Regions from separate parts of the Pseudidiomarina sp. PP-1MA genome, predicted to be linked through region 2. Evidence: predicted binding sites of a transcription regulator. Region 2 holds the regulator's gene; the other holds the start of a gene.
The links. The regulator sigma-54, encoded in region 2, starts transcription at its own class of promoters, with help from an activator protein. The targets are predictions, from matches to a motif close to GTTGGCACGNNNNTNGNNT.
Positions count from the first base shown of each region.

Region 1: a site for sigma-54 is predicted at 7,438-7,456, ahead of AB8S08_RS12215 (DUF4168 domain-containing protein). Genes of this name have one in related genera too.

Region 1 is NZ_CP165718.1:2,585,746-2,602,103, reverse strand. Features, by position in the region: gene AB8S08_RS12250 (ABC transporter permease) at 1-277, shown strand, start outside; gene AB8S08_RS12245 (hotdog fold domain-containing protein) at 339-815, shown strand; gene AB8S08_RS12240 (gamma-glutamylcyclotransferase) at 816-1,397, opposite strand; gene AB8S08_RS12235 (EAL domain-containing protein) at 1,564-4,122, shown strand; gene AB8S08_RS12230 (PH domain-containing protein) at 4,140-5,645, opposite strand; gene AB8S08_RS12225 (PH domain-containing protein) at 5,638-6,144, opposite strand; gene AB8S08_RS12220 (type 1 glutamine amidotransferase domain-containing protein) at 6,222-6,902, shown strand; gene AB8S08_RS12215 (DUF4168 domain-containing protein) at 7,021-7,404, opposite strand; gene AB8S08_RS12210 (sensor histidine kinase) at 7,561-8,889, shown strand; gene AB8S08_RS12205 (sigma-54-dependent transcriptional regulator) at 8,907-10,280, shown strand; gene AB8S08_RS12200 (TonB-dependent receptor family protein) at 10,258-12,246, opposite strand; gene AB8S08_RS12195 (PQQ-dependent sugar dehydrogenase) at 12,250-13,386, opposite strand; gene AB8S08_RS12190 (hypothetical protein) at 13,653-14,078, shown strand; gene AB8S08_RS12185 (hydrogen peroxide-inducible genes activator) at 14,107-15,021, opposite strand; one part of gene AB8S08_RS12180 (IS3 family transposase) at 15,289-16,115, opposite strand; one part of gene AB8S08_RS12180 (IS3 family transposase) at 16,115-16,358, opposite strand, start outside.
Region 2 is NZ_CP165718.1:334,925-351,282, forward strand. Features, by position in the region: gene rapZ (RNase adapter RapZ) at 1-219, opposite strand, end outside; gene ptsN (PTS IIA-like nitrogen regulatory protein PtsN) at 249-695, opposite strand; gene hpf (ribosome hibernation promoting factor) at 699-986, opposite strand; gene AB8S08_RS01560 (RNA polymerase factor sigma-54) at 1,014-2,393, opposite strand; gene lptB (LPS export ABC transporter ATP-binding protein) at 2,402-3,127, opposite strand; gene lptA (lipopolysaccharide transport periplasmic protein LptA) at 3,124-3,666, opposite strand; gene lptC (LPS export ABC transporter periplasmic protein LptC) at 3,623-4,198, opposite strand; gene kdsC (3-deoxy-manno-octulosonate-8-phosphatase KdsC) at 4,195-4,770, opposite strand; gene AB8S08_RS01585 (KpsF/GutQ family sugar-phosphate isomerase) at 4,770-5,765, opposite strand; gene AB8S08_RS01590 (ATP-binding cassette domain-containing protein) at 5,971-6,810, shown strand; gene mlaE (lipid asymmetry maintenance ABC transporter permease subunit MlaE) at 6,800-7,576, shown strand; gene mlaD (outer membrane lipid asymmetry maintenance protein MlaD) at 7,582-8,049, shown strand; gene AB8S08_RS01605 (phospholipid-binding protein MlaC) at 8,060-8,725, shown strand; gene AB8S08_RS01610 (lipid asymmetry maintenance protein MlaB) at 8,774-9,139, shown strand; gene AB8S08_RS01615 (BolA family protein) at 9,144-9,404, shown strand; gene murA (UDP-N-acetylglucosamine 1-carboxyvinyltransferase) at 9,417-10,673, shown strand; gene AB8S08_RS01625 (trypsin-like peptidase domain-containing protein) at 10,734-11,786, opposite strand; gene AB8S08_RS01630 (DegQ family serine endoprotease) at 11,916-13,271, opposite strand; gene AB8S08_RS01635 (YhcB family protein) at 13,512-13,973, opposite strand; gene zapE (cell division protein ZapE) at 14,066-15,178, shown strand; gene AB8S08_RS01645 (Na/Pi cotransporter family protein) at 15,175-16,358, shown strand, end outside.

The DNA of each region.
Region 1 (16,358 bases), 450 kb from region 2:
AATGCCGCAGTTTGGGTTGTTGCTGATTCTAGTTATTTTACCGATGCAGATCCTTTCTGGTGGCATGACCCCGCGCGAGAGTATGCCGCAAGTGATTAGCTGGATCATGAGTGCGGCGCCAACCACCCATTTTATTGAATTAGGCCAAGCTATTTTATTTCGTGGGGCTGGGTTTGCTCATATTTGGCCGCAATTAGTGGCCCTCATTGTGATAGGATTAGCCTTCTTTATGATCGCTCTAGCCCGCTTTAGAAAGGCGCTGGCAAGTATGGCGTAATGACAACAGTTAGCTCGTCGTACCCTGATAAGAATAAAGGTAACAAGAACGGAACCTGCGCATGTCTGATAACTATTTACTGAAACTATACCATCAGTGTCTAAAGTACCCTTTTGGTCGCACGATTTTCTCGCGGATGTTTGCGCGCAAAGCACCTTACTTTGCCACCATAAAACCAACCATCACCGAGCTCAAACCTAATTATTGTGAGTTAAGGTTCAAAAAACGTAAGGCAGTGCAAAACCACATTGGTACTGTGCATGCGATTGCTTTGTGTAATGGTCTAGAAATGGCAATGGGGGCACTAGCTGAAGCCTCTATACCCAAACACCTAAGGTGGATTCCTAAAGGCATGACGGTGCAATATACCGCCAAAGCCGATAGTGATATCCGCATTATTGCCGAATGCTCTGCTGATAGTTGGCAAGCAGGCGATAGTGCTATTTGCGTACGCGGGTTGCGAGCTGATGGTCAGGTAGTGATAGAAGGTACCATCACCATTTATATTTCTGAAAAACCATCACAAAAGTCATCATAACTAAGTAGAATGACGCTGTCGCAGTGCGAGTAATTCGCGCTCAATCGCAAACACATGAGAGTCATGGTCATCAAGATCTCTCAAGGCTTGTGCCAATAACAGTAAATATTCGTCATTGGGGCCACTAGGCCCTGCTGACTGTGCAATATGCCGAGCTATTTCCTGCTCACTAGCGGGGCCTAAATAAGCCTCATTATCAGGTCCTGCAACATAGACTAATCCGTTTACCGTGCCGCTACCGTCTAACCATTCAAATTCAGTGAAGAAGCGTAAGTAGCCATTTTTTTCACGATGGTCTAAATGCTCAAAAACTGCTGGCGTAACTTGGTACGCCATACCGCTACACTGCGCATTTTCGGCTTGAACGAGTGTGGCAACCCGGCCTGGAGCTGTTGGAGTGCCTCGATGATCGTGAGAGCCTTGCCAAAACCGCCGCTGCCAGCCATGGATGCGCGCTGGGCGTCGTTGCAAATAGCTAAAGTCAGCTTTATAAATAAGTGAGCCATAGCCGAACAGCCAAACTGAATCGAGATGATCGAGCGGTTGCTGGGCCTGATTTATTGCAACAGTGTTATGTGACATGGGCGAATCGTTTACTAAGTGATGAGCGTTAACAAACTCGTTTATAATTTTTCCAGCATTGCAGCAAAAAGCATTTTCATCAACTATAGTTAAGGCTTAAAGCAGCAACTGAATTCATCTGTAATTCATTGGTTGTTAAGTAAAAACTATTGGGTGGGGTTGATGATTGCGACAAACTAAATTGCTTATTGCTGCCTGGCTAGCTGTGAGCCTTTGTGGCATCTCCTTCACCAGCATTGCGGCGGCGCCTGTGGTGCGTATTGGGGTGTACCATAACCCACCTAAAGTGCAGCTGCAAGATCAGCAAATATCAGGAATATTTGGTGATTTAGTTACTGAGATTGCACATCGAGAAGGTTGGCAAATAGAAGCGGTGAGTTGTGAGTGGAATCAGTGCTTACAATGGTTAGAGCAAGGTCGAATTGATTTAATGCCGGATGTTGCTTTAAATCATGAACGCGACCAGCGATTTTTCTTTCACCAGACCCCGATTTTGCATTCATGGTCGCAACTGTACGGGCAACGAAGTTTAAAAATCAGTAGTTTACTTGACCTTGATGGGGTGAAAATTGCAGTTCTAGAAAATTCGGTTCAGCAAAGTTACCTCCAAGATATTGCCACCAACTTTGGTTTAACCATTGAGTTTGTGCCAGTGCAATCGTTTGATGCCGGTTTTGCCGCGGTGGTTAGTGGTGCCGCAGATGTGGTGGCGGCCAATCACTTGTACGGTGATTTAAAAGCCCACGAGCTGCACTTAGAGCCAACGCCTGTCATGTTTCAACCCACCCGTCTCTACGTCGTAGCCGCGGCTCCCGCCATGCAGTCACAGTTGCTTGTGATTAATGATTATGTACAAACTTGGCGTAATGACAGTGATTCACCCTACTATCAGATTTTACAACGGTGGCGGACTCCGCAACAGGCGGGTGTTTTCCCTTACGTGCTGGTGTGGTCACTGGTTACTATCGTCCTACTTACACTTGCCCTGGCGCTATGGATGCGCCAGCGAGTAAAGCAAAAGACACAACAGCTGCGCCATAGTGAGTTAAAGCTCAGTGCCATTTTAGATTCCGTTGAAGCCTATATCTATATCAAAGATAAACAGCTTAAGTATCAATATGCCAATAAGCGCGTGTGTGATTATTTGAACACCACAGCCGAGGCCATTATTGGGAGAACGGATCGAGATTTTTTTGATCAAGAAACCTATGCCAATCTACGTAGCAATGACTTAAAGGTGATTGAGCAAGGCCAGCGAGTTTCTAGTGAAGAATTCAATGTGACTGCCAGTGGTGAAATACGGCAATTCTTATCGGTCAAGATCCCGCTATTCGATGCCCAGCATAAGGTGTATGCGCTGTGTGGTATCTCTACGGATATTTCAGAGCACTTAGCCTTCAAAGAAACCCTGAATCAATTGGAGTTTTTTGACAGCGTGACGGGCTTGGCCAACCGAAAATTACTATTACAAAATCTTGAGCATGCGGTGGCGAGCGCTAGTAAGACGGGCTATGAAGGAGCCTTGGTGGCAATTGATTTAACTCATTTCACCATTATCAATGAAACACTCGGACATCATGCCGGCGATCAAGTGTTACAGCAAGTGGCCGCACGTATTCGACAATGTTTAGGTGAGGCAGATACCGCGGCAAGACTTGGTTCAGACGATTTCGTGGTGATTTTAGAGACCCTTGATAAAGATCCTCAACAGGCAGTTGTTGCCGTACGCCATTGGGCTAACCGTGTTTTAGAATTACTTAGCCAGCCGTATCAATTAGCCGACCATACGCATACAACAAATGCTTGTCTTGGGGTCACCATGTTTTCGGATAGCGTCGACGATGTTGGCGGCTTGCTACGAAACGCCGATTTAGCGATTGCCGAAGCCAAGGCGATGGGAGGTGGATCCATTAGCTTCTTTGACCCGAAAATGCAGGCGCAGATTAGTCGCCGCATGACCATTGAGGCTGCGCTACGGCAAGCCATCAAGAACCAAGCGCTGGAGGCTTATCTGCAACCTCAGGTGAATGACCAGCGGCAAGTCGTTGCGGCGGAGCTATTGTTACGCTGGACAGACCCTAACCTAGGTGTTATATCACCAGCAGAATTTATTCCGATTGCTGAATCTAGTGGGCTGATTATTGAGTTGGGACACTGGGTGATTGAACAAGCCTGTCAAACGTTACAGGACTGGCAATGTATCGATCAGCTCAAGCACATTCCTATTGCCGTGAACATAAGTCCGCGACAGTTTAAGCATGGTGGTTTTGTTGAACAAATAGAGCAGTGTATTCGCTCCGCTGAGGTGCCAGCAGGCTTATTGGAGCTAGAAATTACGGAGGGGATGCTGATTGACGACGTGGAAGTTACCGTGAAGCGAATGTGTAAGCTTGGCAGTTTAGGCGTACGTTTTAGTCTTGATGATTTTGGTACTGGTTATGCGTCGCTCGCCTATTTGAAGCGCCTACCTTTATATCAGTTAAAAATAGACCAGTCTTTTGTGCGCGATATGCTTATCGATAACAATGATGACGTGATAACAGCTACTATTATTGGCTTGGCTCGTAATTTAAATTTATCGGTGATTGCTGAAGGTGTCGAAACCGAAACTCAGTTACAACACCTTCGCAGCTTAGGCTGTCGCAAATTCCAAGGTTACCTCTTTGGTTACCCTGAGTCGCTTGCCAGTTGGCAGCAAAAACTGCAGCAAAGTACCACCCTATAGTCGCGTAGAACGGCGGCTTACATCCAACGCTGCTGATTTTGTCCTACTTGCTGTATCCATTGCTGTTGTAGCTGTAATGCCGACGCCAGCGACTGATACTTGATAACTTCAGCACCCGCAGCAGTGTGCACAATGATGTGCGCAAACCCAAGCATTCTTAACCAAGGCGACTGGTACACATCCAGTTGCTGAATTTTATAATAGGGATACCAGTTTTCGGTCCGTCCCAGCACACCGTGCTTGACGGCTAACCAAGTGCTGTCATAACTGAAGCCATAATTACGCCAGCGAATTACCACATAGGTTTGCATTAATCCCCATAGTAAGACGGCAATTAAGAAGCTGCTTGTTAGGCTCAGTTCGATCGCAAAATATCCGACCAAGCAGGCTATCGGGGCTAACCAAGCAACCCAAAAGGTAGGGCTTAATAACGCTAAAGCACTGATGGATTGCCAATGAACTTGATTGGCATTGGTGAGGTTTAGCTGCTGCCTAAGTTCATGTAAGAGTTCGGGGTTAACGACTGGCAGAATAAAAGCACTTGCCCCAGCGGTATGCTGTGCCATGGCCGGTTGTAACTGACTTACCCGTACGCGAAAGCGTTTGAGTAGGCGCGCGCGTAAATTTTGCTTGATCTGCACTCGTTGTAGTTTGGGATACCTGAAACTCACAGTACGGATACTAAAAAGGCCACTACGAGCCTGATAACGGTCTCCATCAATGCTGACAGCTAGACCATAATAAGTGATAACGGTTACTGCTATGGCAAGCACAAACAATAGGCTTAACACCGCAAGCACTAACCCGACATTTAACCACAGGCTACTTTCAATAAATCCGATATTTGCTTCTAGCCAGGGCACCACTTGTTCTTGTAGCCAATCGGTTTGCGACAGTGGGTAACTTAACAGCGCCAGTAGCACAAATATTTTATTGTCGATGACGCCGGCTTTAATGATTTCAGCTAAACTGAACTGAGTTTGCCATTGAGGTTCTTCTACCGCTGCAGCTTGGGTCGCCTCGGTGGTGGCGCCAGGCTCGGATTCTACAGCGGGCGCGGTAGCCAGCATGAGCTGCCGCAACTGCTGTGCTTGCTGCATGGGTAAACCGGGGATCTCTACCTCTTTGCCCGCAGAGCCGGCGCTATCGACTTTTAAAATGGTGAGGTTAAAGGGTCGAAAATACCAAGTTTGTTCGAGTTCGGCTTGTTGAATGCGCTCATATTTCAAGGTTAGGCTTTTTTTACCAAGGACGCCGGTTCGTAAATGCACCGCATCATTGCTTAGCGCAAATAAAAAGAAACGATGATTGAGCAAGGCGCTGATAAAAATATAAACCAAATAACTACCACCGAGTGCGTAAGGCACCCAAGCACTGTCGGTGACAAAGATAACTGCTAGCGCAGGCAGGAAATTCGTAAAGTTCTTGATGAACAACTTAATTTCTTTGGCGATAAAAAAGCCAAGGGTTAACCATGGTGTGCGCTGCCACTTAAGTTGTGGCTGGGTTGACTGCTCAGACATGCTCTTCAGTTTCCGTGGCTGCTGGGCTAGATTCGGTTGCAATGGCATCAACCAAAGCGGCTTTCATAGCTTCTGCTGTGGCTAGTTTGAGCCCGGGAATACTCAGATCGGCACCACCGCTACCGGCCGTATATAAGGTTAAATGTGCTAAGCCCAAAGTGCGCTCAATCAGTCCTTGTCGCACTTCAACATGCTGTATGCGGTTAAGCGGCACCGCCCGAGTTAAACGCCACAAGGCGCCGCGGCGTAGATACATGGATGCATCTGTACGCGCGTAAGCGGTAAACTGAAAGCGTCGCGAGCTCCAAAAAAGCCCCAAAAAAAGTGTGATGACAGCCCAAGGAATCGCCAGCCATAGCGCATTGGGCAGCCATGAGGTATTAGGGACCCATAGATAAAAAACTGCGCCAACAATGGCGAGTAAGCCCATATCTAGTATGACCGCTATTTGTAAACTGGTTTTATAGGCCGGCTCAACCGGCTGCCAAGTAATACTCATCTAATCCATTCCTTACTTGAAAAAGTAATAGGTAACACCCATACCTATATTACATTCAATGAAAACCGGAGTTCGGCATGAAAATTCTAATGGTACTAACGTCACATGAACAGCTCGGTGACAGTGGCCACAAAACTGGCTTTTGGGCAGAAGAGTTTGCCGCCCCCTACTATGCTTTTAAAGACGCTGGCGCTGAAGTTGTGCTAGCTAGCCCCAACGGAGGCCAACCTCCGATCGATCCTAATAGTCAACAAGCTGCAGCTCAAACCAATGAGACTGTACGCTTGTTTGAAGATGAAGCAGCTCTGGAACAACTAGCTAATACGCTTCAACTTAGTCAAGTAACAGCCGATGGTTTTGATGCAATCTTTTACCCCGGTGGCCATGGTCCGTTATGGGATTTAAGCGAAGATCCGCTATCCATTGGCCTGATTCAACAATTCTGGGAGCAGGATAAGCCAGTAGCAGCGGTATGTCATGCCCCTGCTGTTCTTGTTCATGCCAAAACCCCAGCCGGAAAACCACTCGTAGCCGGCCGCAAGGTGAGTGCTTTTACTAACAGCGAAGAAGCTGCAGTGGGCTTAACCGATGTTGTTCCCTTCTTATTAGAGGACAAGCTACAAGAGCTGGGCGCGCACTATCAGAAAGTAGACGACTGGAAGCCACTGGCAGTAGTTGATGGTAACCTTATTACCGGTCAAAACCCAGCTAGCTCAGCGGCAGTTGCACGAGCTCTATTGCAGCAGCTAAAGCACTAAAACCATCTTGCTAAGTCGTGCAAGAGTGACAGATTGAGTAGAAATTAAAACTGCAAATTTGTAACAAAAAAGCCAACCCGAAGGTTGGCTTTTTTCTGCAAGTATTGAGGACCTTATTTTATTCGGTCATTTCTTGAAGCTTGGCGCGTAACTCTTCATCTTGCTGTACCCGTTGCACAATCGCGTTGTACTCAGCAGCAGTTAGGCCAGATTCTTCAACTGCGGCGACCATTTCTTCTTGTGCCTTACGTTGAATTTGTTGGGCCTGTTCAGCATCTTCAGCATTCTGAAATTGCTCAGCATATTTATTGCTAATTTGCTGCACGCTACCCATAGCATCAACAAAGTCGTTTAACATATCGTCATTAATTTCAATGTTTTGCTGTTGCTGCATCATTTGCTGTTCTTGCTGCGCTTGCACTGGAGTAGCGTTAGCTGCGGTAGTTACCAAAGCGCCAGAAAATAGTGCGGCCAATGCCAATGCGGTCATTGAATGTTTCATGATTTACCTCCTAAGTTGAATTCACTGATAAGGCTGCAAAGGTCGTGCCAACTTTTTAAATAAAGCAATTCATTGTTTTTATTAAATTTATTCTCCAGTATGATTCTTTGGGGAAAAATGTGTATCATAATTAAACACTTTTTGCAGGAGTTGCACGTGACAAAAAGATACACATGGTTAGCACGATGGTGGCGCAAGAGCGGTGATAATCTTCAGCGTGTCTTAACCTTTTACGTCATGCTGCCCTTGCTTGCATTATCAGGCATAGCCATAGGTGTTGGGTTAGAGCGGGCAGCAGAGTTCCAGAATGAGCGGTTACGTGATGATCTCGAGCTAGTGGGGCGAGCTATTCGCATACCTATTAGTAATGCTATGGTGAGGCAAGACCTTGATACGGTTCAGGCTAGCCTTGATGCGGTATTCCAAATTGGCCGTGTTTATGGGGCATCCGTTTACAATACAGACGGTGCTTTGATTGCATCAGCGGGTATTACCGAACGCGATTTAACCCAAAGCCTTGTTGCCGAGCAAGTCATCCTCACTGGTGAAGCTCAAGATAGTTACCGTGAAGTAGCCGGCCGTGATGTGTTCTCTCAGTTTGTCCCTATTCAAGATAATGGCGGCCAAATCATCGGGTTTATGCAATTGAATAGGCGTGCCCAAGATTTTGATAATGCATTCGCAGATCTTGCCCAAGTAGCTTGGGGTACCTGGTTAGTCCTTGCGATAGCGACCATCGGGATTCTTGTCTTTGGCCACTACCGTGGGGTGGGACGCTACTTAGAGCAGAAGCTTGAACAACAGCGGCGCGACCAAGAAAAAATGGTCGCTATTGGCCAAGTTGCTAGTGGTGTTGCACACGAGCTGGGAGCTCCACTAACGGTGATTGATGCCAGAGCTAAAAAATTAGCAAGGTTGCATACAGAGCCCGAATCACAACGGCAACTAAAAGCCATTCGTGGACAAGTGCAACGGCTAACCAAGATTGTGCAGCAGTTATTAGATTTCACCCGTACGCCGATCACCGCCAAGCGGCAAGTCGTGTTAGCTGATGTTATCAATCAAGCTTATCAAGCTGTTTCATACGAGCAGCCTGAACCGCCGATACGATTTAGTTTACCGGCCGCAGCTGAGTCAATACGAGCCACTATCGATGTACAAAGGTTCGAATTAGCTTTGGTTAATATATTCAGAAACGCAATGCAGGCTGCTACTAGCCAAGTTTCGGTGGTTATTGAAAAAGGCAATCAGCAGGTGCTTGTCCGCGTTCGTGATGATGGCGCCGGGTTACCTCAACAGTTGCAACATGATGACTTATTGCAACCCTTTACCACCACCAAGCAAGTCGGTAAAGGTACCGGTCTAGGGTTAGCTTTGGTGAGTTACATTATGGCGGATCATCAAGGTCAGGTGCGGTTACGCAATCATCCCACAGGTGGTTGTGAAGTCGTGTTAACACTTCCCACGGGTGCCACTGACGTGTAGGCAAAGGATGACTTGGAATGACAAATAATAATCTCATGATTGCAGTAATTGAAGATGATCCAGGGCTACAGGAGTTGTTAGTAGAAGAACTGGAAAGCGAAGGATATCTCACGCTCGCTTGCAATAGTGTTGAAGATTTTCATCAAGCTTTGCCGCACAACCCAATACAACTGATCGTCAGTGATATTCGCTTGCCGGGCATGTCGGGATTAGATTTGCTGGAGCAATTACAACAGCAAACGCAGCCGATTCCACTTATTTTGATTACTGCTTTTGGTACGGTTGACCAAGCTGTACAGGCTCTACGTCAAGGAGCGGATGATTTTTTAACGAAGCCATTAGATCTAGAGCATCTATTAGTAAGTGTTGAACGGGTACTGGAATTTCATCAGTTACGTTCTGAGCTGGAATACTATCGGAGTAGCCAACAACAATCTCAGCAGGGTCCAGCTGGAATCGTTGGTCATAGCCGAGTGATGCAGCGTTTATATCAGGAAATTGAGCGAGTGGCACCGGTCGAGGGGGCTGTGCTTATTCTAGGTGAAAGCGGCACTGGTAAAGAGCTGGTGGCACGAGCTCTACATCAACAAAGCGCTCGCCATCAGGGTCCCTTTCTGGCCGTGAACTGTGCCGGTATACCAGCTGATTTATTGGAAAGTGAGTTTTTCGGACACGCGGCTGGGGCTTTTACCGGAGCGCAGCGCGCGCGCGCAGGACTACTCAAAGAGGCACATGGTGGTACCTTATTGCTTGATGAAATTGGTGAGATGCCGCTGGCTCTGCAAGCAAAATTATTGCGGGTGCTACAAGAAGGGGTGATGCGCCCCGTTGGTAGTGACAGAGAAGAAGTCATAGACGTGCGAATCTTGGCCGCCACCCATCAAGATTTAGAACAGAAGGTAGCGGATAAGAGCTTCCGTGAAGATTTATTCTATCGACTAGAAACCTTCACTATTAAGGTGCCACCGCTGCGTCACCGGGGAGATGATGTCCTGATGTTGGCCGAGTTTTTCATAAACAAGGTGATGGTCGAACAAAATAAATCACTCAAAGGTCTAGCGCTGGATGCGCAAGAGTTGATTTATTCGTATTCTTTTCCTGGTAATGTCCGTGAATTGCAAAATGCGATGGAGCGGGCTGTCACTTTCTGTGATAGCGATTGGATAGCAGCAGCGCATTTACCTGAGCGTATTCGAGCAGGTAAAACCAAAGAGGAACCTATTGCTACTGCGCAAACAGCTCAGCAATGGCCCTCTATGCAACAATTGCAGCAAGACTACGTAGCACAAGTTATGCGTCACACCCAAGGTAACAAGCAGCAGGCAGCAAGAATTCTCGGGGTGACGCGTCGCACCTTGTATCGATGGCTTACCAACGGTGAGTCAGATTGACGCCTAACTGTAGCTCGCGTTCGGTACCAGGTTCAAAGGCTCGACCATTCCCTTGATTAACCACGACCGAGCCCACATAAGTGCGGTTAGTGAGGTTATGCACTTTAAGCCAAGGCTCAAGTTGCCACTGCTGCCATGCCCACTGAGCCTGCCAACCTAAGTGCCAAAGGGTATGACTTGGGGCAATCACATCGTTGGTATCGGTTGCGGCAATATCGCCACGGTATTCGGTGACTAAGCTTATTTGCTGGTAAGGATTGAGCTGCCAGTTCCATTGACTAAACAATTGCCGTTCAGCGACTCCGGGTAGGCGCGCACCATTGGCATAATTTGCACTTAGCCAAGTTAATGCAGAGCGCCAAGATAAAGCGTTGGTTAGCGCCCAATAACTCTCTAACTCAATCCCTTTACGCTCGGTTAAACCGGCGTTGGTATAGGTGGTGCGCCCATCGATACTTTGGTCAACTACGATTTCATCGGTGGTATCAATCACAAACCCAGTTAGCTGCAAACGTAAGTCTTGGCTTTGCCACTTCAAGCCAAGTTCCCATTGCTGATTAAAAGCTGGGCCTAACTGAGTATTTAAACCGGTTTCATTATTGCTGTAAGCTAACTCAGTTAGCGTAGCCGTCTCAAACCCACGACCACGGGCAATAAACACATCTAACTGGTCGCTCAGTTGATAGCTGGCGCCTAAGTTCCAACTCCATGCATGTTGCTGTTGCTCGCCACTATCATCGGGATTGCCAGCCACGATAAAGTAATCATTCACACGAAAGCTCATGTCACTGTAGCGTAAGCCAGCTTGCAGGGTGAACTCAGGTTGAGGTTGCCAGCGAGTTAAGCTGTAGAGGCCTTGCTGAGTCACTTCACCCAGTTCATTGCGGCGTAATTCTCCGCGTTCGCCAAAGTTGTTCTCATAGCCAAAACGACGATCGTTTTGCTCTGCTACATGCAAACCCAACGTTGTGGTAACCGGTTGCGCCAGCTGCCATTGATAATCATAGCTAGCATCTAAGCCGGTAAAATCCCGACGCAAATCGATGACAGCACCCGATCCGCGTATATCATCGCCAGGAAATGGCAAATATTGCTCAATACTCCGCCAGCCCCGCCAGGTACTTACATTCCAGCCAGCTTGGCTACGCAGAGTTACCGATAGCTGTTGATGATGAATCCGTTTGCGCGTATTAAAACGCTCAGCACCGGCAAAGGTTTGTTGAGGATCTTGCTGCCACGCGCTTGGGGTAAGTGAGCCAGGGTCTTGTAGTAGCGGCGCATTATTGTCATCCGCACGAACAATCAATTCGATACTGTCGGTGAGGTCGTGATACCAACGTAAAGCATACTGGTCGCGCTCTGCTTTATTGTGCGCGCGAGGGCCATCGGTGCGAAATCTAGCACCCACGAGTTTTAATGCGTTAGTATCGTTAACCCATTCACCGGTAACTACTTGGCGTTGCGTATTATTTGCTGCGCCAGAGGCGGCAAGACTTACAGATGAAGACTCTGGACGCGTACTAAACCACTGGATGATACCACCGGCACTATTACCATAAATAGTGGCAAGGGGGCCCCGCAAAACCTGCACATTAGCAGGCTCATCGAGCAGAATACTGGAGGTTTGTGCTTGGCCATCGGGCATACTTAGCGGAATCCCGTCAAGCTGCAGCACCACCCCACGCACTCCAAAAGCTGAGCGCGCACCAAAACCGCGTAAGGTAATCCGCGAATCTTGAGCGTAGTTGCCACGTGAATCAGCTTGGACTCCGGCTAGGCCTTGTAATAGCTCCGCCGCATCCACTCGCATACCAGATAGTTGCTGTGTAACCTCAAGATTAGAGGTGGCAGCGGCTGTTTGTTGCGCACTTTGCGGAGCGGCTGGATTAACGACAATAACTTCATCTACAGTAACGCTAGCCGAAGCTAGCGTTATCAAAGGTAGTAAGTAACCACTTACAAACATAAATTACTTCGCTGGTTTGATTTGGATTAACTGACCATTACGATCATCGGTAAGCAAATAAATATAGCCATCCGGACCTTGCTCAATGTCTCGTATACGCTGCTCAATGGCATCTTCAAATAAGGTTTCTTCGTGCATGACACGATTGCCGTGCAGGTCAAGTCGAGCCACTTGTGAGCCTTTCAATGCTGCCACGAGCAAATCGTTCTTCCATGCTGGGAATTGGTCGCCGGTATAAAAAATCATATTAGAGACGGCAATGGACGGCACCCAATAATAGTGTGGTTGTTCAGTACCAGCTACATGGGTCTTATCGCTGATGATGCTACCATCGTAATCAACACCATAGGTGGCCTCTGGCCAGCCATAGTTTTTGCCCGGCTGGGGGATGTTGATTTCGTCACCACCTTTGGGGCCATGTTCCGCCGTCCACAATTCACCTGTTTCGGGATGAAAGGCGGCACCTTGAACATTGCGGTGACCATAAGACCATATTTCAGGCAGAGCATTGGCTTGGTCAACGAAAGGGTTATCGCTAGGGACCGAGCCATCGGGCTTGATGCGAACCACTTTACCATGATGATTATCCAAGGTTTGCGCATCGGCCATAGCGGAATAGCGATCGCCCAGAGTGATAAATAAATGTCCATCAGGAGCAAAGACTAAGCGCGAGCCAAAATGCGCACCGCTTTTGTATTTTGGCGCACCTCTAAAGATAACTTCAACTTGGGTTAAACCATCATCACCAAGCTTGCCGCGAGCTACCGCCGTGCTATTACCCTCGCCCCCATCGGGGTCGGCTTCAGAGTAACTTAGATAAACCCAGTTGTTGCTGCTAAAGTTGGGGTCGATCGCAACATCGAGCAGGCCACCTTGGCTACGAGCAACAACTTCAGGAACCCCAGCTAGAGGCTGACTTACGGCCCCATCGAGGCTTACTCGTCGCAGTTGGCCGCCCTTTTCGGTAACTAGCAAGTCACCACTTGGTAAAAAAGCCATACCCCAAGGGTTTGCTAAGGAGTTAGTGAGACTAGTTATTTCTACTTGATGGCGTTCGGTAGCAACGGATTCTGCATAGCTAGCGGTACTGGTTACGGCTAGTGCGCCAGCGATGGTTACGGTGAGCAATGTGCGAAACATAGGGTGCTCCTTGTTGAATAATAAATTGAGGGTCTAAATGTAAATATCGTTTAAAGCCAAATTTGGATTGCTTTGAGTTAGCTATACTTTGTAAAGAGTACGGTAAAGAGTACGGTAAAGAACATTAACTACAAAAGAGTAGCGTCGTCATTTATCCAGTTATTACTTGCTACATAGCTTAGATAACACATTTGTTGGCGACCAGCTAAACTAATACAGGTTTGTCAGAGTATCGGATATTGGATAAAAGCACCAAGGAGAAAATAATGAATCTATTAAAAAGCAAAACGGTTAAAGCCGCGGCTCTAATTGCTGCAACCTTACACTTAAGTGCCTGTGGAACCATTCTTTATCCGGAGCGCAAAGGCCAAGTTAGCGGTCAAATTGACGCTGGCGTGGCAGCGTTAAATGGTATCGGGCTATTGTTTTTCTTAGTCCCGGGCGTAATAGCTTTTGCCGTGGATTTCTCGAACGGTACTATTTATCTGCCAAATTCAGCTGATGCTAGCGGTGAGGATGATGTGCGTATTGTTCATGCGGGAAAAGATTTAACTGCCGATCAGTTACAACAGTTAATTTCAGCAGAAGTAGGGCAACCTGTTGATTTATCCCAAGCGCAAATTCGGTCTGAGAAAGCCGCTACGCAAGCTGCTATCCATATGCGTCTAAATGAACTAACGGTAGCTCCGTAACTTAGCTACCGTTAGCCAGCCAGGGCCGTTAGTTAAGTAGCGGCTCTGGCAATAGGCCCGCAATACACTCGGCTAAGCGCCGAAACGTCTGCCGCCGGTTTGTGGTAGGTCGATAAATAAGGCCAATATCACGAGAAGCTTGCTGTCCAGTTGGTGTCAGTGCAACCAAGTCAGTCCCATTCAAAATGCCTCTTTCTATAGCCATTTGTGGTATAAACGTGGCGCCTAAACCAGCGTCGGCCATTTGCACCAAACTGTGCAAGCTGGTCGCGGTAAACGGATTAATTTTGCTTGAATCAGCTAATTCACAGGCTGCCACCGCATGACCGGTTAAACAATGCTCTTTTTCTAGTAGGAAAATGGAATTGTCAGGGAGACGATTATATTGCACCGGTTCTTGTAAATTTTCAGCCAGCGATTTGTGCATGACTAACTTAAATGGGTCACGACCAAGCAAATAACTTTGATTACCCTGTACATCAAATGGCAAAGCTAGCACCAACACGTCTAATTCACCATTGCGCAGCAAGTTGAGTAAGCTGCTCGTGGTATCTTCACGAATGTTCAACTGTAAATTAGGGTATTCACGCTGCAGCTTCTTGGTTAAATCACCCAGCAAGAAGGGGGCAATGGTTGGAATACAGCCCAATCGTAACGGGCCTTCCATGGTTTTGCCTTGGCTTTGCGCAAAATATAACAACTCTTCGGTTGAGGTGAGGATGTTTCGAGCTTGTTTAACTACCTCTTCCCCCATTCCGGTAAACAGAAATGATTTGTGGTCGCGCTCAATGAGTTGGCAGCCTAGTTGTTCTTCTAAATTCTGAATACCACTACTTAAAGTGGACTGGCTGACATTGCAGGCTTGTGCGGCGCGATTAAAGTTCTGATGTTCATGTAGCGCTAACAGGTAACTTAGATTTTTTAAGCTGGGCAACTTACTCATATCACTCTTACCTTTTCTGACTAGAAAGTATTGCGGAATAGTTCAATTAGTATTTTCGATTATGATAATCCGTTTTATTCGTTTTAACAAATTTAGTTAACCGCCTATTATAGTCTCCGAGCTGAGGCAAGCAGCCTCGTAAATGGTTAATAACTTTATTTAACTTAGTCTGACAAGGAGACATGTATGTTAACAGTAGGCGATAAATTACCAGAATTTGAAGTGGTTGTGTAATCCCCCCATTTTAAGCAGCAGTTATTCGTAGAATTAATGAACCGCTTGCGTTAATTGTTTGGGCGGAATGCCTCCGATGGCCGTGTTAGGCCGTTCGTTGTTATAAAGCCAAAGCCACTGAGTGGCAAGTTCTTGTGCATGTTCGACGCTGTCAAACAGGTGTAAATCGAGCCATTCATGTCGTACTGTTCGATTAAATCGTTCAACATAGGCATTCTGAGTTGGTTTACCTGGTTGGATATAGAGCATCGTAATTTGATGCTTTTCAGCCCAACTGATGAGCTCACCCGAAAGGTATTCAGGGCCATTGTCGCAGCGAATAGCCGCAGGTTTTCCTCGCCATTCAATCACTTGCTCTAAGGCGCGAATGACTCGAGCACTTGGCAGCGACAGATCGACTTCAATGGTTAACCCTTCGCGGTTGTAATCGTCAATAACATTAAATGTTCGCAGTGAACGGCCGTCGGCTAAGCTGTCGGACATAAAGTCCATCGACCAGACTTGATTCATTGCGGTTGGCACGCTTAAAGCGTCCGGTTTATCGCGTCGCAGACGACGTTTGGGTTTAATTCGTAAGTTCAGCTCTAGCTCTCGATAAATGCGGTAAACGCGCTTGTGGTTCCATGGAAACCCTTTCACGTTACGCAAGTGCAAGAAACACAAACCAAAACCCCATCGCTTCTGCGTAGTGGTTAAGCGTAGCAACCAATCAGCAATCACAGCGTTTTCATCGCTGAGTTTGCTTTGATAGTGGTAACAGCTCATGCTAATGCCCATGCAAATACAGGCAAAACGAACACTAATACCATGACGTTGAATGGCAGCTTGCGCCATCTCTTTGCGCTGAGATGGCTTTACAGCTTTCCCTCAAGGGCTTCCTTGCGGATCTCAGCTTTGAGTCGCTCTTCGGCATACATTTTCTTGAGGCGCTTATTTTCGTCCTCAAGCTCTTTAAGACGCTTCATCATCGATGCGTCCATGCCGCCAAATTTGGCGCGCCATTTATAAAATTGAGCAGAGCTCATGCCGTGTTCACGGCAAAGCTCTGGAACAGGTACACCGTTCTCGTTTTGTTTCAGAATCGCTAAGATCTGACTGTCTGT
Region 2 (16,358 bases):
AAACTCCAGTGAATCGGTTAACTCACTGGCTTCGATCGGCATATTGCGCACATCAACACTCACCGCCACTTTATTGTACTGCTCAATAACCGCATGCACTAACGTAGGAAGCAAGGTGATCGGGAGGTTGTCGACACAATAGTAACCAAGATCTTCTAACACGCGCAGGGCAATAGTTTTACCGGAGCCGGAGCGGCCGGTAACTATGATCAATTGCATTTTATCTGCGGGGTTAAGGTTGCTATCGGTCATTTTACAAACAGTTCATAAAGTTCTTGGTCTGAGCTGGCATCACGCAAAGCGCGGGTGCAGGTTTTGTCGTTCAGACGCTGGGCCACTGCTGCTAAGGTTTGTAAATGCTGTTCATGCGAATCTTCTGGCACCAGCAACGCGAACACTATATCTACCGGCTGGTTATCAATCGCATCAAAATCGATAGGCTCTTCTAGGGTCAACAAAATAGCCACCGGCTTAGTAGCCGAGGCTAAGCGCCCATGGGGGATAGCAACCCCCAGCCCGATGCCAGTACTACCTAATCGTTCGCGATTGAGAAGACTTTCGAAGACGTCAAAACCGGTGGTGCCCGAGAGACGCGAAGCGGCCAGTTGGCCGATGATTTCAAGCACTTTCTTTTTGCTTGTTCCCGCGACTGCGCAGCGAGCGCAGTCGGGGCTTAACAGAGTGGATAAATCCATGATTTAGTGGCGTTTCATCTTTTCTTTATGTTTAATAACCTGCCGATCGAGTTTATCAATCAGCCCGTCAATAGCCGCATACATATCGGTGTGCTCTGAATCAGCGAAAATTTCGCCGCCATTCAAATGCAGCGTAGCTTCCGCTTTTTGCGTTAACTTTTCAACATTTAAAATGACATGGACGTTATTTATGTGGTCAAAATGACGTTCCAGCTTAGAAAACTTGGTATCGACATAGTCACGCAGAGCGTCAGTAATTTCGATATGATGACCGGTCAGATTAATTTGCATAACATCTTCCTTCTGTTTGTCCAAGATTCAGATAAGACGTTTGCGTTGGCTCGAGGGCGGAATATTCATGGCCTCACGATACTTCGCAATTGTCCGTCTAGCTACTTGGATACCCTGTTCGGCCATGAGTTCAGTTAATTTACTATCACTGAGAGGCTTCTTGGGGTTCTCCGCAGCAACTAGCTTTTTCAATACCGCTCTAATTGCGGTAGAAGAAGCATCTTCTCCATTATCCGTTGCCAATTGGCTAGAGAAGAAGTACTTCAATTCAAACACACCTTTAGGTGTATGCATATACTTTTGTGTGGTTATTCTTGAAATAGTTGATTCATGCATCTCTACTGCGTTAGCAACGTCAGCAAGAACCATAGGCTTCATCGCCTCAGGGCCATATTCAAAGAAACCTTGCTGACGTTGCACTATGGTTGCAGCTACTTTCAGTAAGGTATCGTTACGGCTCTCAATGCTTTTAATAAACCACTTTGCAGCTTGCGTATGCTGCCGAATATACTGTTGTTCTTCAGATTGCGAACCACTTTGCAGCAGCGCCGCATAATCTTCGTTCACCTTTAGTTTAGGCAAACTTTGCGAATTTAGCTCTACTGTCCAGCGATCATTTTTTTTGCGCACCAGCACATCAGGAATCACATAATCGTCATCACCTGCACCAAAACCGTCCCCAGGATGTGGTTGTAGCTGCTGAATCAGCGCTAGTACTTGGCTTAAATCGGCTTCTTGAATACGTAATCGCCGCGCCAGATTGCGATAATCGCGCTGGGCGAGCAACGGCAAATGTTTTTCAACGGCTTGCAGAGCTAAGTTCAGGTAGGGAGTATCGTTAGGAAGATGTCGTAGCTGAATTAATAAACATTCGCGCACATTGCGAGCGCCAACGCCAATCGGATCAAAATGCTGAATTCGTTTGAGCACCACAGCTACTTCGGCAAGCTCAACTTGGATGAGCTCGGGGTGTTGCTGTCGAATCGCTGGCAATAGTTCTTCTAATTCAGCCGTTAAGTAGCCGCGCTCGTCAATACTATCTATCAACAGCGTAGCAATGGCTTCATCAAGGGGAGAAAAATGTGACAGTCGCATTTGCCATAACAAGTGCTCTTGTAAACTTTCACTGGTACTGCCCTGATAGAGGGTATCTTCACCATCGTAAGCTGTGCCAGAACTACCTAAAGAAGCCGAGTAGCTTGGTTCCCAGCTCTCCTCGGCAGCAGCGACATCAGTTTCGCCTTCAGCGCTTTGGTCGGCCACCTCAAGCAATGGGTTTTCATCCAGAGCTTGTTGTACTTCTTGCTGCAATTCTAAGCTAGAAAGTTGCAACAGTTTGATGGCCTGTTGCAGCTGTGGGGTCATGCTCAGCTGTTGACTAAATTTGAACTGCAGGCCTTGTTTCATCATGATAGCTACAGCGTAAACTGGTCGCCCAAATACACGTCTTTCACATGCTGATTATTAAGAATGGTTTGGGCATCGCCTTGCGCGATAAGCTCGCCATGGCTAACAATATAAGCATGTTCACAGACGCTTAGGGTTTCGCGCACGTTGTGGTCGGTAATGAGCACCCCGATGCCACGTTTGCGTAGGTGTTCGATAATCTTCTTGATGTCCAGCACGGAAATCGGGTCAACCCCAGCAAAGGGCTCGTCCAACAAGATAAACTTTGGCTCAGCCGCCAGCGCCCGTGCAATTTCAACCCGGCGTCGTTCGCCCCCAGACAGACTCATGCCTAAGCTGTTGGCGATATGGCTGATGTGAAACTCTTCCAGCAAGCTATCAAGCTTATCTTCACGCTGGGCCGCAGATAGTTCTTTGCGGGTTTCGAGTATCGCCAAAATATTATCGCGCACCGTCAGCTTGCGAAAGATGGAGGATTCTTGTGGTAAATAGCCAATCCCAAGGCGAGCGCGTTCATGCATAGGTAATAACGAGATATCGCGGTCGTCTAACTTAATCAGGCCTTTGTCGTTATTCACTAAGCCAACGATCATATAAAAAGTGGTGGTTTTTCCGGCACCATTAGGGCCCAGCAAGCCAATCACTTGGCCTGCTTCAACAGTTAAACTAACGTCTTTAACAACTTGGCGTTTTTTATAAGATTTGGCTAAATGTTCAGCTACTAATCGGCTCATGGTTGCTCGTTGTTCTTATCGTCTTGTTGTTTCGGCATGTAGATGGTGGTTACGCGGTCGGTATCTTTGTCACCACGCGTGGTCATTTGCTGTGTAGCAAAGTTATAAACCATCTCTCCACCACGACTGACGCTGTTTCCTTGCGCAACTTCAACATTCCCCCGCAACGTCAGTAACTGTTGCGCTTGGTCATAAATGATTTGGTTGGCCTTGGCAGTGATAACACTACCGTCTTCTAATTGTTGGGTATAAACCGCCGGTGCCCCTTCAGCGATAAACACAGCATCTTCGGCCTCACCTTCACGCTCTACTGATAACTTGTCAGCGGTGATTTTTAAGCTGCCTTGCTCGATGATGACGCTACGTTCAAACACCACAATTTTATTAGCAATATCAACCCAATCGCGCTCAGCATTGATGCGAATGGGCTGATTAAAGTCGTCTTTGCCTTGGCTAAGTGCTGCGTTAGAGAATAATGCAGCACTTAGCACAAGACTACTGAGAATTAGTTTGGCGACCGGTATAAATGGTTTCAACATGTTTCGTTAGTTCCAGAGTTTGAGCGCGTAAGTTAGCATGCATGCCTTCGCCTCGAATAGTAAAATCACGACCGTACATCACCACCGCTTGCTCAGTCGTCATGGTTTCGGCCAAAGTATCAATGGTTAGGTAGCTGGTTTCAACCCGTTCTAAAAAATCTTCGGCGGTTAAGCTACGCATTAAAATATTACGTTCTAACACCAAGCTTTTGTCGCCATAAAAAGAGCCAGCCTCAGCTGCCACCTGCCACACCGGACCTCCATCACGGGTGTGCACAATGTAGGTCGGCTGATCTAACTCGGTTAAGCCGATCGGGCTGTAATGAGTCATTTTCTCTGCAGCAATCCGATGCGCTAAGGTACCATCCTCACTGTAAACCCGCACAATCAGGCCCTGTGCGGTAAAATCAGGCTTGATCTCACGATAGCCCGCTGGTTCATCGGTGAGGTCTTGATCTCCAAAAGGACGCCACACCAATAGCGCTAAGGTGGCAAAGATGATGGCGATAATCACCACAAGATTACGGGTCATAAACTGACTCCACCGTGCAGTTGCAATTGTCCTTGGCTAAGTAAAATCAGATCACTCAGCTCACGAACTGCACCAAAACCGCCGCGCTGCGAGGTCACATAAACCGCGTGTTGCTGCACAAAGGGATGGGCATCGTGAGGCGCTACTGCCACTGCGCACTGCTGCAGCATCGCGAGATCAGGTATGTCATCACCCATACAGGCAATGGCCTGATCCGTTAACTGATATTTCTCCGCCAGCTGCTGGTAGGCGCTGAGTTTATCTTCTTGGCCTTGATAGATATCGCTGACGCCGAGCGCGTGCATGCGGTTTTCCACCAGTGCTGAACGGCGTCCGGTGATAACCGCAACCTTGATGCCGGCGTTAAGAAGTGCTTTCACCCCAAACCCATCGCGGGTATGAAAAGCTTTAAGCTCTTCACCTTGGTTGCCTAAATAGATCCGGCCGTCTGAAAACACGCCATCCACATCAAAAATGACCAGTTTGATTTGGGCGAATTTATCCATGAGCAGGCTTTCAATATCACCGTACCAAGTACTAATCATGGCTGGGGTTGCGAGACCAAAACTCATTAGAGGACTCCTGCTTTTAACAGATCGTGCATGTTCAAGGCGCCTTGGGCAAAACCCTGCTCATCCACCACAAATAACCCGTTGATTTTTCGGTCTTCCATTAATTTTAATCCCTGTGCAGCAAGTACATCGGGCTTTATGGTAATGGGATTTGGCGTCATCACTTGGGCAATCGCGGTGGTATGCAAGTCAATGCGCTGATCTAAAATACGGCGCAAATCACCATCGGTAAAAATACCTACTAAGCGGCCTTGGTCGTCAGTGATACCTGTCATGCCCAGACCTTTGCGTGACATTTCTAACAAGGCGGCGCTGATAGTTACTTGCTGATTGACCAGCGGGGTGCGCTCACCCGCGTGCATCACATCATGGATGTGCAGTAACAACCGCCGGCCCAAGCTGCCACCGGGATGCGACATGGCAAAATCATCGGCAGTAAAGCCGCGCGCATGCAGCAGCGCTACCGCCAACGCATCACCCATGACTAAGGTCGCAGTAGTGGAGGAGGTCGGTGCCAAACCTAACGGGCAGGCTTCTTGCTCAACGGCGATGCAAACATGCACGTCAGAGAGCTCGGCCAGAGTTGAGCGTGGATTACCCGTCATGGAAATGAGCTTGACGCCGCGTCGCTTAATTAACGGCGCAATGCTAAGCACTTCAGCAGTTTCACCTGAGTTAGAAATGGCGATCACCACATCCTGCTCGGTAATCATGCCGAGGTCACCGTGGCTAGCTTCGCCAGGGTGCACAAAAAAGGCGGGAGTACCGGTGGAGGCCAAGGTTGCGGCAATTTTACCGCCAATGTGGCCCGATTTACCCATACCAATCACAATCGCCCGTCCCTTACATGCCAACAGTAACTCGCACGCAGTAGCAAAGTTTTCATCAAGAAAACGGCTTAATCCACGCACCGCGTCGGTTTCTATATCAATGACTCGTTGGCCAAGCGCGGCAAACGTCTGTTTGCTGGTCGTGGTCGGGTTGTGTTCGGTCATGTTGGGCCTCATATGCTAGTGCAGCCAAAGTAGATGACAAGTTAATGATGACAATGTAATAACGCAATAATACCCGATCGTTTTCTTCTTTGCAGACGTAATGTGACCACTGATAACGATTTGTCACAAATTTTACGGCTTTTTGGTGGGGCTTCTTGACGAAATCGGGTAAACTAGGCGGTCACGTAAAGGAGACTATCTTCGCATGCTAACCACTACTCTCGAGGGTAATCCCGAGCACTTGGTTGAGATAGATGACATCTATTTTCACTACAATCACAGTACTCACAATTTATACGAAGGCCTGTCGATGGCCATCCCACGCGGTAAGATCACTGCGGTGATGGGTCCTAGCGGCATTGGCAAAACAACCTTGTTGCGCCTAATTGGTGGCCAACTACGCCCGCAACAGGGGCAGATTCGCTTTGCCGGGCAAAACATTCCTAGCCTCAAGCGCAGCGAATTGTATCAATTACGCAAGCGCATGAGCATGTTGTTTCAAAGCGGTGCCTTGTTCAGCGACATGACAGTGTACGACAACATTGCCTTTCCGCTGCGTGAACATAGCCGGCTGTCAGAAGAACTGATTGAAACCATTGTGCTGCTAAAATTAGAGGCGGTGGGTTTGCGTGGCGCTCGGCATTTGATGCCAGCGGAGTTGTCTGGCGGTATGTCGCGGCGGGCTGCCTTGGCGCGTTCAATAGCGTTAGACCCAGAGCTGATCATGTATGATGAGCCCTTTGCCGGCCAAGATCCTATTTCGATGGGCGTGATAATCAAGCTGATCAAAGAGTTGAACGAGTCGCTCGGGTTGACGAGCATCATCGTCACCCACGATGTTGAAGAAGTTCTTACGATTGCCGATTACGTGTACATCATTGCCGACAAACAAGTGGTTGGGCACGGTACGCCAGAACAATTATTAAGTTCAGATAATGCCTTGGTGCATCAATTTTTACACGGCGAAGCTGATGGTCCGGTGCCTTTCCATTACCGTGCACCGACCTTGGCCGACGAATTATTAGGAGCTGGCGATGCTAAATAAAGTTGCTGCCCTCGGCCAAGCTACCCTCAATAGTATTGCTGGCGCAGGGGCGGCGTTAATCATGCTCACCCGAGCCTTGGTTGGCAAACCGCAGTTACGCAAATCTTGGCCGTTGCTGATGCAGCAAATGTACTCGGTTGGGGTGATGTCGCTGATTATTATTGTGGTCAGCGGACTCTTCATCGGCATGGTGCTGGGCTTGCAAGGCTATACTATTTTGGTGGATTTTGGCGCCGAACAGTCGTTAGGGCCCATGGTGGCGCTATCCTTGTTGCGTGAATTAGGGCCGGTAGTCACTGCTTTGCTGTTTGCAGGGCGGGCTGGCTCGGCACTAACAGCAGAAATTGGCTTAATGAAAGCCACTGAGCAATTATCCAGTTTAGAAATGATGGCCGTAGATCCGCTGCGCCGCGTGATTGCCCCACGTTTTTGGGCCGGCTTATACAGTATGCCAATTCTAGCTGCGGTGTTTTCTGCCGTGGGTATTTATGGCGGCTACTTGGTTGGCGTGCGCTGGTTAGGCGTCGACGACGGCGCTTTTTGGTCGGTGATGCAAGCTAACGTTGAATGGGGTCATGATATTATGAATGGCATCATCAAAAGCGTGGTGTTTGCTTTTGTAGTTACTTGGATAGCGCTGCACAAAGGCTTTAACTGCACGCCCACCTCGGTAGGTATTAGTAAGGCCACCACTTCGACTGTGGTCACTGCCTCGTTAGCCGTACTTGGGCTAGATTTTGTTTTAACCGCTTTGATGTTTGGATGATCACTATGGAATCGAGAAATACTCAGTTAGCAGTTGGTTTGTTTGTCATTATTGGTGTGTTGGCGTTGTTGTTTCTAGGCTTACAGGCAGCTAATACCAATGTTGCCACCGCGGGTGAAACTTATCGCTTGTATGCCAAGTTTGATAATATCGGCGGTTTAAAAGAGCGCTCGCCAGTTAAAGTAGGTGGTGTGGTTGTAGGCCGAGTGAGCAAGATCACCCTTGATGGTGATTACTACGAGCCTCTGGTCGAAATGGTGATTAGCAAACAATACAATGAATTTTCTGACACCACATCGGTCTCAATCTTAACTTCTGGATTATTAGGCGAGCAGTATATTGGTCTAAATCCAGGCTTTATCGATGACACCGTACAAATGTTAGAAGACGGTGATCGCATTTACGACACTAAGTCGGCCTTGGTATTGGAAGACTTGATCGGGCAGTTCCTGTTTAGTCAGGGTAATGATTAAGGAGTAAAGTATGAAGCAATTAATCGCAAGTATTTGGCTTTCTTTGATGGCAGCTGTTGCTATCGCTCCGGCGGCAGCCGATGAGCTGATCCGCGAAGATAACCCTTATGTGTTGTTAGAGAAAGTAGCCAACAAAACGCTAGAGCGTATTGAGCAAGATCGCAGCAAAATTGATGCAGATATTGACTATGTTCGCGTGGTTATCCGTGAAGAAATGATGCCGTACGTAGATTATGTTTATGCTGCGAAGCGGGTGCTAGGCCGTAACCTCACCGAAACCACTGAAGAGCAACGGCAAGAGTTTTATAGCGTGTTTCGTGAGTATTTGATTGCCACTTATGCGCGTGCCTTTACTCAATACGACGAAACTAAGCATACCATTCAGTTTGGTGATGCGGGTCGCTTTGATGCGGATAGCCGCATGGTTGTGGTGAATACCCGCTTGATTGAGCAAGGTCGTCCACCAGTGCGTATGGATTTTAAAATGCGCTTTGATAACAACCAGGATATCTGGCAAGCCTTTGACCTCGTAGTAGAAGGCGTGAGCTTGTTAAATAGTAAGCAAACTGAAATTGCTGGTGTGATTCGTAGCCGCGGCATTGACGGAACCATTAGTTTATTGCGCGACAAAGCGCAGCAGCCGATTACCGCTAACGACCAAGAGAATGCCGAATAACTAGTAGGCATGGCCAAGGCCGTGAGTAAGTACCGAAGGAGCACCCTCATGAGTAACTGTCAGTGGACCATTGATGCACACAACGCAGTGCAGTTTAGCGGCGAGTTAACCCGCGACACCGTACCGCCGGTGTGGCAAGAACGCCAACAATGGCTGAATGCGCGTGACCATGTGGTGTTGAATGTAACCGAGGTAACTAAGGTAGATACCGCTGGGGTTGCGATGCTGGTGAATGCCAAAAAGCAGGTTGGCTTACAACAGCGCGAGCTTAGTATTGTTGGAGCCAGCCCCCAGCTACGCGCTATTATTAGTGTTAGTGGGGTCGCCGAAGTGCTAGATGTGCCCTTTGCCGGGCCAACGGCAACCCCAACCAAAGTGAAAGTAAGCCATTCATCTATTGCCAAAAAACGTTGAGACTATGATTACAACTGAATCGATTCAAACCTTGATCACCGATGCCCTGCCGGTAGACGAAGTACTGGTTAAACTAGATGGCAGCCATGCCAACATTACCGTGGTTGGCGAGCTATTTGCGGAACTATCGCGGGTGAAAAAACAGCAAGTGGTTTATGCACCATTAAAAGCGATTATCGCTAGCGGTGAATTACATGCGGTCTCTATCAAAACTTATACCCCAACTGAATGGCAGCGTGAGAAGAAACTCGCGATGCTGAGCTAATAGGACTCAGCAATGCAAAAACTAGTGATTCAAGGCGGCACTTCGCTGCAGGGTGAGGTGGTCATTTCGGGCGCTAAAAATGCGGCACTCCCCATCTTAATGGCGGCTATCTTACCGTCAGAGCCCGTTACCTTAACTAATGTGCCAGCCTTACAGGATGTCCGCACGAGCTTGAAATTATTAGCTGAACTGGGCGTTACCAACACTGCATTGGGGCCTAACAGCTACGAAATTCAGCCACAAGGTCTGCATCATCATGTAGCTAGTTACGACTTGGTGAAAACCATGCGTGCTTCTATTCTGGTTTTGGGGCCGCTACTCAGTAAGTTTGGCGAAGCCCAAGTATCCTTGCCTGGCGGCTGTGCAATAGGTGCCCGCCCGGTCAACTTGCACATTGAAGGGCTACGCCAGATGGGCGCCACCATTACCGTGGAAAACGGTTACATCCATGCCAAGGTCGATGGCCGATTACGCGGTGCGACCTTATTGATGGATATGGTGAGTGTGACTGGTACTGAAAACTTGATGGCAGCGGCAACCTTAGCTGACGGCGTGACTGTGATTGAAAATGCGGCGCGGGAGCCTGAAGTGGTAGATCTCGCCCGCTTTTTAAATGCTATGGGCGCAGATATTCGTGGCGCAGGTACGGATACCATCACCATTCATGGGGTAGAGCGGCTACATGGTGGCAGCTATAGTATTCAGCCAGACCGGATTGAGACTGGCACCTTCTTGGTGGCTGCATTAGCCACCGGTGGTGATGTTACCTGTCGTAACACGGATCCAACCATGCTGGATGCAGTGTTGAAAAAGCTAACTGAAGCGGGCGCAACCATTACCAAAGGCGCTGATTGGATTCGTTTGCAAGCGCCAACGCGGCCGCAGCCAGTGACTATTGTAACGGCACCACATCCAGCTTTCCCAACGGACATGCAGGCGCAGTTTTGTGCCTTGAATGCCATCGCGGATGGCACCGGTTGGGTGCGCGAGACTATTTTTGAAAACCGCTTTATGCACGTGCCCGAACTACGTCGCATGGGCGCCAATATTGAGCTGGAAGGTAACACTGCGATTTCTAAAGGGGTTGCAGAGCTGACCGGTGCGCAGGTGATGTGTACGGATTTACGCGCCTCAGCCTCGTTGGTGATTGCGGGTTTAGTAGCCAAAGGTGAGACGGTGGTGGAGCGTATTTACCACATTGATCGCGGTTATGAAGCCATTGAAAAGAAACTGCAGGGATTAGGCGCTAATATTCAGCGTATTGCTTAATGCCAAAGTCAAGATTGCAACAAAGAAGCCACAGCAACCGCTGTGGCTTTTTTATACGGCTTAATCTGCTAAGCGGGTGATAGTCACCTGTGTGGTAAATTCTTGATTGGCTCGTAAATAACGAACCTCAACCACAGTACCCGGGCGGGTTTTAGCAACTAACGCTAAGCCTTCCGCAGCCGATGACATGGGCTTGCCATCAATCTCAATAATAAAATCGTCGGCTTGCAAGCCGGCTTGATCCGCAGGGCTATTAGGATCCACTCCAGTGACATAAATACCTGATTGTTTGTATGGATCTGAATGGGCGTTACCGCCCACCTGCACGCCGAAATAACCGCGTACAACTTCACCTTCAAGAATCAAGGTATCCATGATGTCTTTGGCAAGTGGGTAGGGGATAGCAAAATAAATACCATCAATACCTTGGCCGCGAGCATCACGAAAACGGGCATTATTGATGCCCACTAAGTAGCCTTGGCTATTCACCAAAGCGCCACCAGAAGCACCTTCGTTGATCACTGCATCCATTTGAATGAGATCCGCATGGCTATGAATCACTCCCATCCGACCGCCACTCGCACTGACAATCCCCTGCGTGATGGTCTGCCCGAGATTAAGAGGGTTACCGATAGCCAACACCACATCGCCCACTTGCGTGCGCAACTGATTATTTTGCGGAATCACAGGTAAGTTATCGGCTTGGATCTGAATCACCGCCAAATCACTGATTTTATCCAAGCCAATCACCTGGCCACTGTATTGGCGACCATCCTGCAGGGCGACGTCAATTTCACTGACATTAGCAACCACGTGAGCGGCAGTAAGAATGTGACCTTGGTCATCCATAATCACGCCAGACCCTAATCTAAATACCGTGCTCGGCCGGCGTGAATAAAACGAACCCTGCACTTCACCCACGCTGTAAATATTCACCACAGCAGGTGCGGCTCGGCGCACGGCTGTCGCATAGCTAGCCGGTGAATTATCCAGTTGTAAAGGCGTGGTGGCAGGATTTTGCAGTAGTGGCAGCGCTACAATCACTAGGGCAGCGACAATAAGTCCGAGAATAACCGAACGAGCAATAAAGAAGAGCCCTGTACGAAGCGTCATGATTGAAGTTTGCCTTTCTATAAGTCTAGTTATTATTGTTAAGTGAGCTAAAAGAATAACACCTATTAGCAAAGAAGGCAGCACTGGCTGCCTTCTTTTGCACTTGCTTGGTGCAGTTAATTAAGCGACTTAGCCGCCGCGCAACACCAAATAGAGCTCGGTATTACCGCGTCGTAAGTTCAAGGCAACCACTGGCCCAGCGTCATTAAAGGCTTGGCGTAACTCACTGATTGAGCTTACTGGGGTGCGGTTGACGGCCATGATCACGTCATCTTTGCGCAAGCCATAGCGAGCCGCCACAGAGCCTTCCTCAATGCTGGTGATTACCACCCCATCATTATCGTTTGCTGCCAGCTCGACACCAGCCAGGGCCGGGTGCAAGGTGGCTGCGACGACCGCAGTATCATCAGCCACTAAGGTCACTTTAAAGTCACGTTTTTTGCCATCGCGCAATACCGTAATCTTCATTTCCTTGCCAGCACCGATGGTACCCACGCGAGCAATTAAATCAGCAAAGGTGCGAATGGTATCGCCATTCACGGCGATAATCACGTCACCAGATTTTAAGCCAGCTTTGGCGGCAGCGCTGTCGGCAATGACCTCACCAATAAAGGCACCTTGGTTGGCGTCTAATTTCAATGCTTTGGCGATGTCATGAGTTAAGTCGTTGCCACGCACACCCAGCACACCACGGCGCACCTCACCAAATTCAATCAGCTGTGCCACTAAGTTCTTCATCATATCTGACGGAATCGCAAAACCTATACCGATATTGCCGCCGTTAGGGCCTAGAATTGCGGTATTGATGCCAATCAGCTCGCCTTTTAGCGTCACCAAGGCACCACCTGAGTTACCGCTGTTAATTGCTGCATCGGTTTGAATAAAGTTTTCTACTTCTTCAATGCCTAAGCCGCTACGGTCTAACGCACTAACAATGCCTGAGGTTACTGTTTGGCCAAGCCCGAAGGGGTTACCGATAGCCACCACAAAGTCACCTACACGCAAATCAGATGAGGTACCAATTTCTATATCCGTCAGGTCTTCGCCATCTTCAATTTTTAGTAGGGCAATGTCTGAACGATCATCAGTGCCAATCACTTTTGCATCAAATTGCCGCCCGTCTTTGAGGGTGACTAAAATTTCGCTGGCACCGTCAATCACGTGATTATTGGTGACGACGTAACCGGCTTCGGCATCAATAATCACGCCCGAACCTAGGCCTTGAAACGGCCGTTCTTGAACTTGTTCACGTGGGCCATTGGGGCCAAAGAAGAACCGAAACATGTCAGGCACCCGTTGCCGCACTTCACGTTTACCTTTTACTGAGATATTCACCACCGCTGGGGTGACTTCTTCCAGCATCGGCGCTAGGGTAGGGGTTTCATCACTTTTGCCAAAAAATGGGATGCTGGCTGTAGCTGGAGCTATAGCAACTGAGCTTGCTAGCGCTACGGACGCCACTACCGCCAAAAATTTTGTCTTCATTCACTGTACTCCTATGTTGACCCAAACATAATGACTAACCTAGAGCGAGTGCGTCAGCGATTACGTTGTGCCGGTTGTGATTTCCACATAACAACAAATGGTAAAGTTGTAGCAAAATAGCTACTGATAACGAAGATAATGACTCGCTAAACAGAAATAAGTTCAGCTGGCAGGTGTTTCAAGATGTAACCGGCAACAAATTTGCCGGCTACTTTGGGAGAGGAGTTACGGTACCTAGAATTAGTCGGTGCTTTCTTTGGCCGTAGACTTGCTAGTAGCAGCTTTACCAGAAAATAAACCTGAATGAGAATCGCTGTAATCACGCGGCATGTCCGCCGCTGGTCGGTCATCACTGCGGCGCTTTTCCTGCTTATGCTGGTTGGCCATGCGTAACTGACGCACGGTATCTTCTGCAAAAAATGGCAAACTGGGCTGCAATTGTTCGCGCTGAAGCAAGTCAGCACTGTGATGCAAATAGCTTTTTAGTTTGGCTTGGGTTTCTTCGAGTTGCCCAACCAAAGCTTGAGCAGTGGCAAGATGATCGGCAACTTCTTGACGATAATCAGCTAGTTGCTGTTTGGTCTGGGTCACTTGCTCAGTGAGTTCGGCCTCGTCAGAATGATTGCTCAGCCAATAACGCGCCACAAAAAAGCCAATGATGGCACCTACTGCGACTAACAAAATGCCAATAATCCAGCTCATAAAAACTCCTTATAAAACACGTATCACGTGATAAACTGATAACCCATAGCATAATCTAGATCAGGGTCAAAGTGGTAGTGACAACGCAAAACATCACCCCAATGAGTAAATATGAGGCTGATTTGGCTTCCGGTAATTTCACCCCAGATGCGGCGCAGCGCAAGGCTGTAGAGGCATTGCAGCGGTTGTATGAACAACTGGTCGTAGTTCATCAACAGCAGCAATCCAAGGGGTTACTTGGGCGCCTTAAAGGTCTACTTGGTGGCACTCAAGCGGCCCCGCAAGGCATCTATTTCTGGGGCGGCGTGGGTCGTGGTAAAACCTACTTGGTGGATACCTTCTTTGATACCTTACCGTTTGAGCAAAAAATGCGGGTGCATTTTCATCGTTTTATGCATCGCGTGCATGACGAGTTAAAGCAACTCAAAGGCCGCAGCGATCCGCTGCCGATTATTGCTGACAAGTTGGCAGCAGAGGCACGAGTGCTGTGTTTTGATGAGTTCTTTGTGCAAGACATCACCGATGCCATGATTTTGGGGACACTCATGCAAGAGCTCTTCAAGCGCGACGTGGTGCTGGTGGCAACCTCTAACATAGTGCCCGATGAACTTTATCGTAATGGTTTACAGCGACAGCGTTTTCTACCCGCAATAGCCTTAATCAAAGAGCACTGCGAGGTCATCAATGTGGATAGCGGTATCGACTACCGCTTGCGCACCTTAACCCGCGCGGAAATTTACTTAACCCCAGCAGACTCCAGCGCTGATGCGAAACTTCAGCAATATTTTACTGAACTGGCGCCTGACCACTGTAACCGGGCCGAACAAAATTTGCATGCGATTGCCATTAATCAACGCGATATCGTGGTACGGATGGAATGTGACGATGTGGTGCTGTTCGATTTTAATGCCATTTGTGGCGGCCCGCGTTCGCAAAATGATTACATTGAAATTGCTCAGCTTTATCATGCGGTGCTGATCAGTGATGTGCCCCAACTAGGAGGCCATAACGATGATGCCGCCCGCCGCTTCTTGGCCTTGGTCGATGAATTTTACGAACGCCGCGTCAAGCTTATCATCTCGGCGGCGGTGCCGTTGGAGCAACTCTATAGCGAAGGCAAATTAACGTTTGAGTACCGCCGCTGTGTTAGCCGTTTACAAGAAATGCAAAGCCATGAATATTTAGCGATGGCCCATAAACCATGAGTTTTGCCGATCTCGCCATTGCACTGGGTGGCTTAGGGCTCTTGCTATTGGGCATGCAAATGCTGACCGACGGTTTGCGTGCCGCCGCTGGTAGCCACCTCCAGAGTTTTTTAGAACGCACCACCCAAACCCGCTTACGGGCAGCTATTTCTGGCTTCACCGTGACCGCTATAGTGCAGTCGTCAAGCGCGGTGGTGGTGGCGTTGTTAGGTTTTACTAACGCGGGCATGTTGAAGTTACGGCAGGCAGCTTGGGTGGTGTTTGGTAGTAACGTCGGCACCACCATGACCGCATGGATTGTGGCCTTGATTGGCTTGAAGTTGAATATTGCAGTGATTGCTTGGCCTTTGATCGGCTTAGGGATGTTAACCCGCTTGGTGCGACAAAATTCCATTGCCGCCCACATAGGTACAGCGGTAGCAGGGTTTGGGGTATTGTTTGTGGGCCTCGATACCTTACGCGAAGCTTTCACCCAAGTAGTACCTTTGTTGCCCGTTGCGCAACTTGAGGTTAGCGGTGTCGGTGGCGTGCTATTAGCCGTGCTTGCTGGGGTTATTTTGACCGCTTTAGTGCAATCCTCGTCAGCGGCTTTAGCCATCGTACTTACCGCCTCTGCTACCGGTGTTTTCAGTCCGTTAGCTGGTGCCGCAGTGGTGATTGGGGCGAATATTGGCACCACGGTAACAGCGCTGTTGGCGGCTATTGGCGCCACTGCCCACGCCAAACGTTTAGCGGCTGTGCACGTGGTGATGAATGCCCTCACTGGTGCTGTGGCATTGTTGCTGCTAGTACCACTGTGGTGGGTGTCAGCTTGGCTATCTGGCGGTAACGACGTCGCCAATATCAGTGCGGGCCTAGCCGTTTTTCATACTTTATTTAACGTGCTTGGCTTAGGCTTGATGCGGTTAATCGATAATCGTCTGTTTAGCCGGGTAGAAAGCTGGTACAAATTACCCCCGATACGTTCTGGTCAGCCGCGCTTTTTGGATAAAACGGTGCTACAGGTTCCGGCTATGGGGATTGCTGCCGCACAACAAGAGCAGCAGCGGGTGTTGCGCCAATACATCATGCGCCTGCGCACGTTTTTACGCGATAGCTCAGACGATGTTAGTCATGCCGAAGATATTGCAACCGGTGAGTTACTGGAACATATATACCGCTACATCAGTAAACTAGGTGA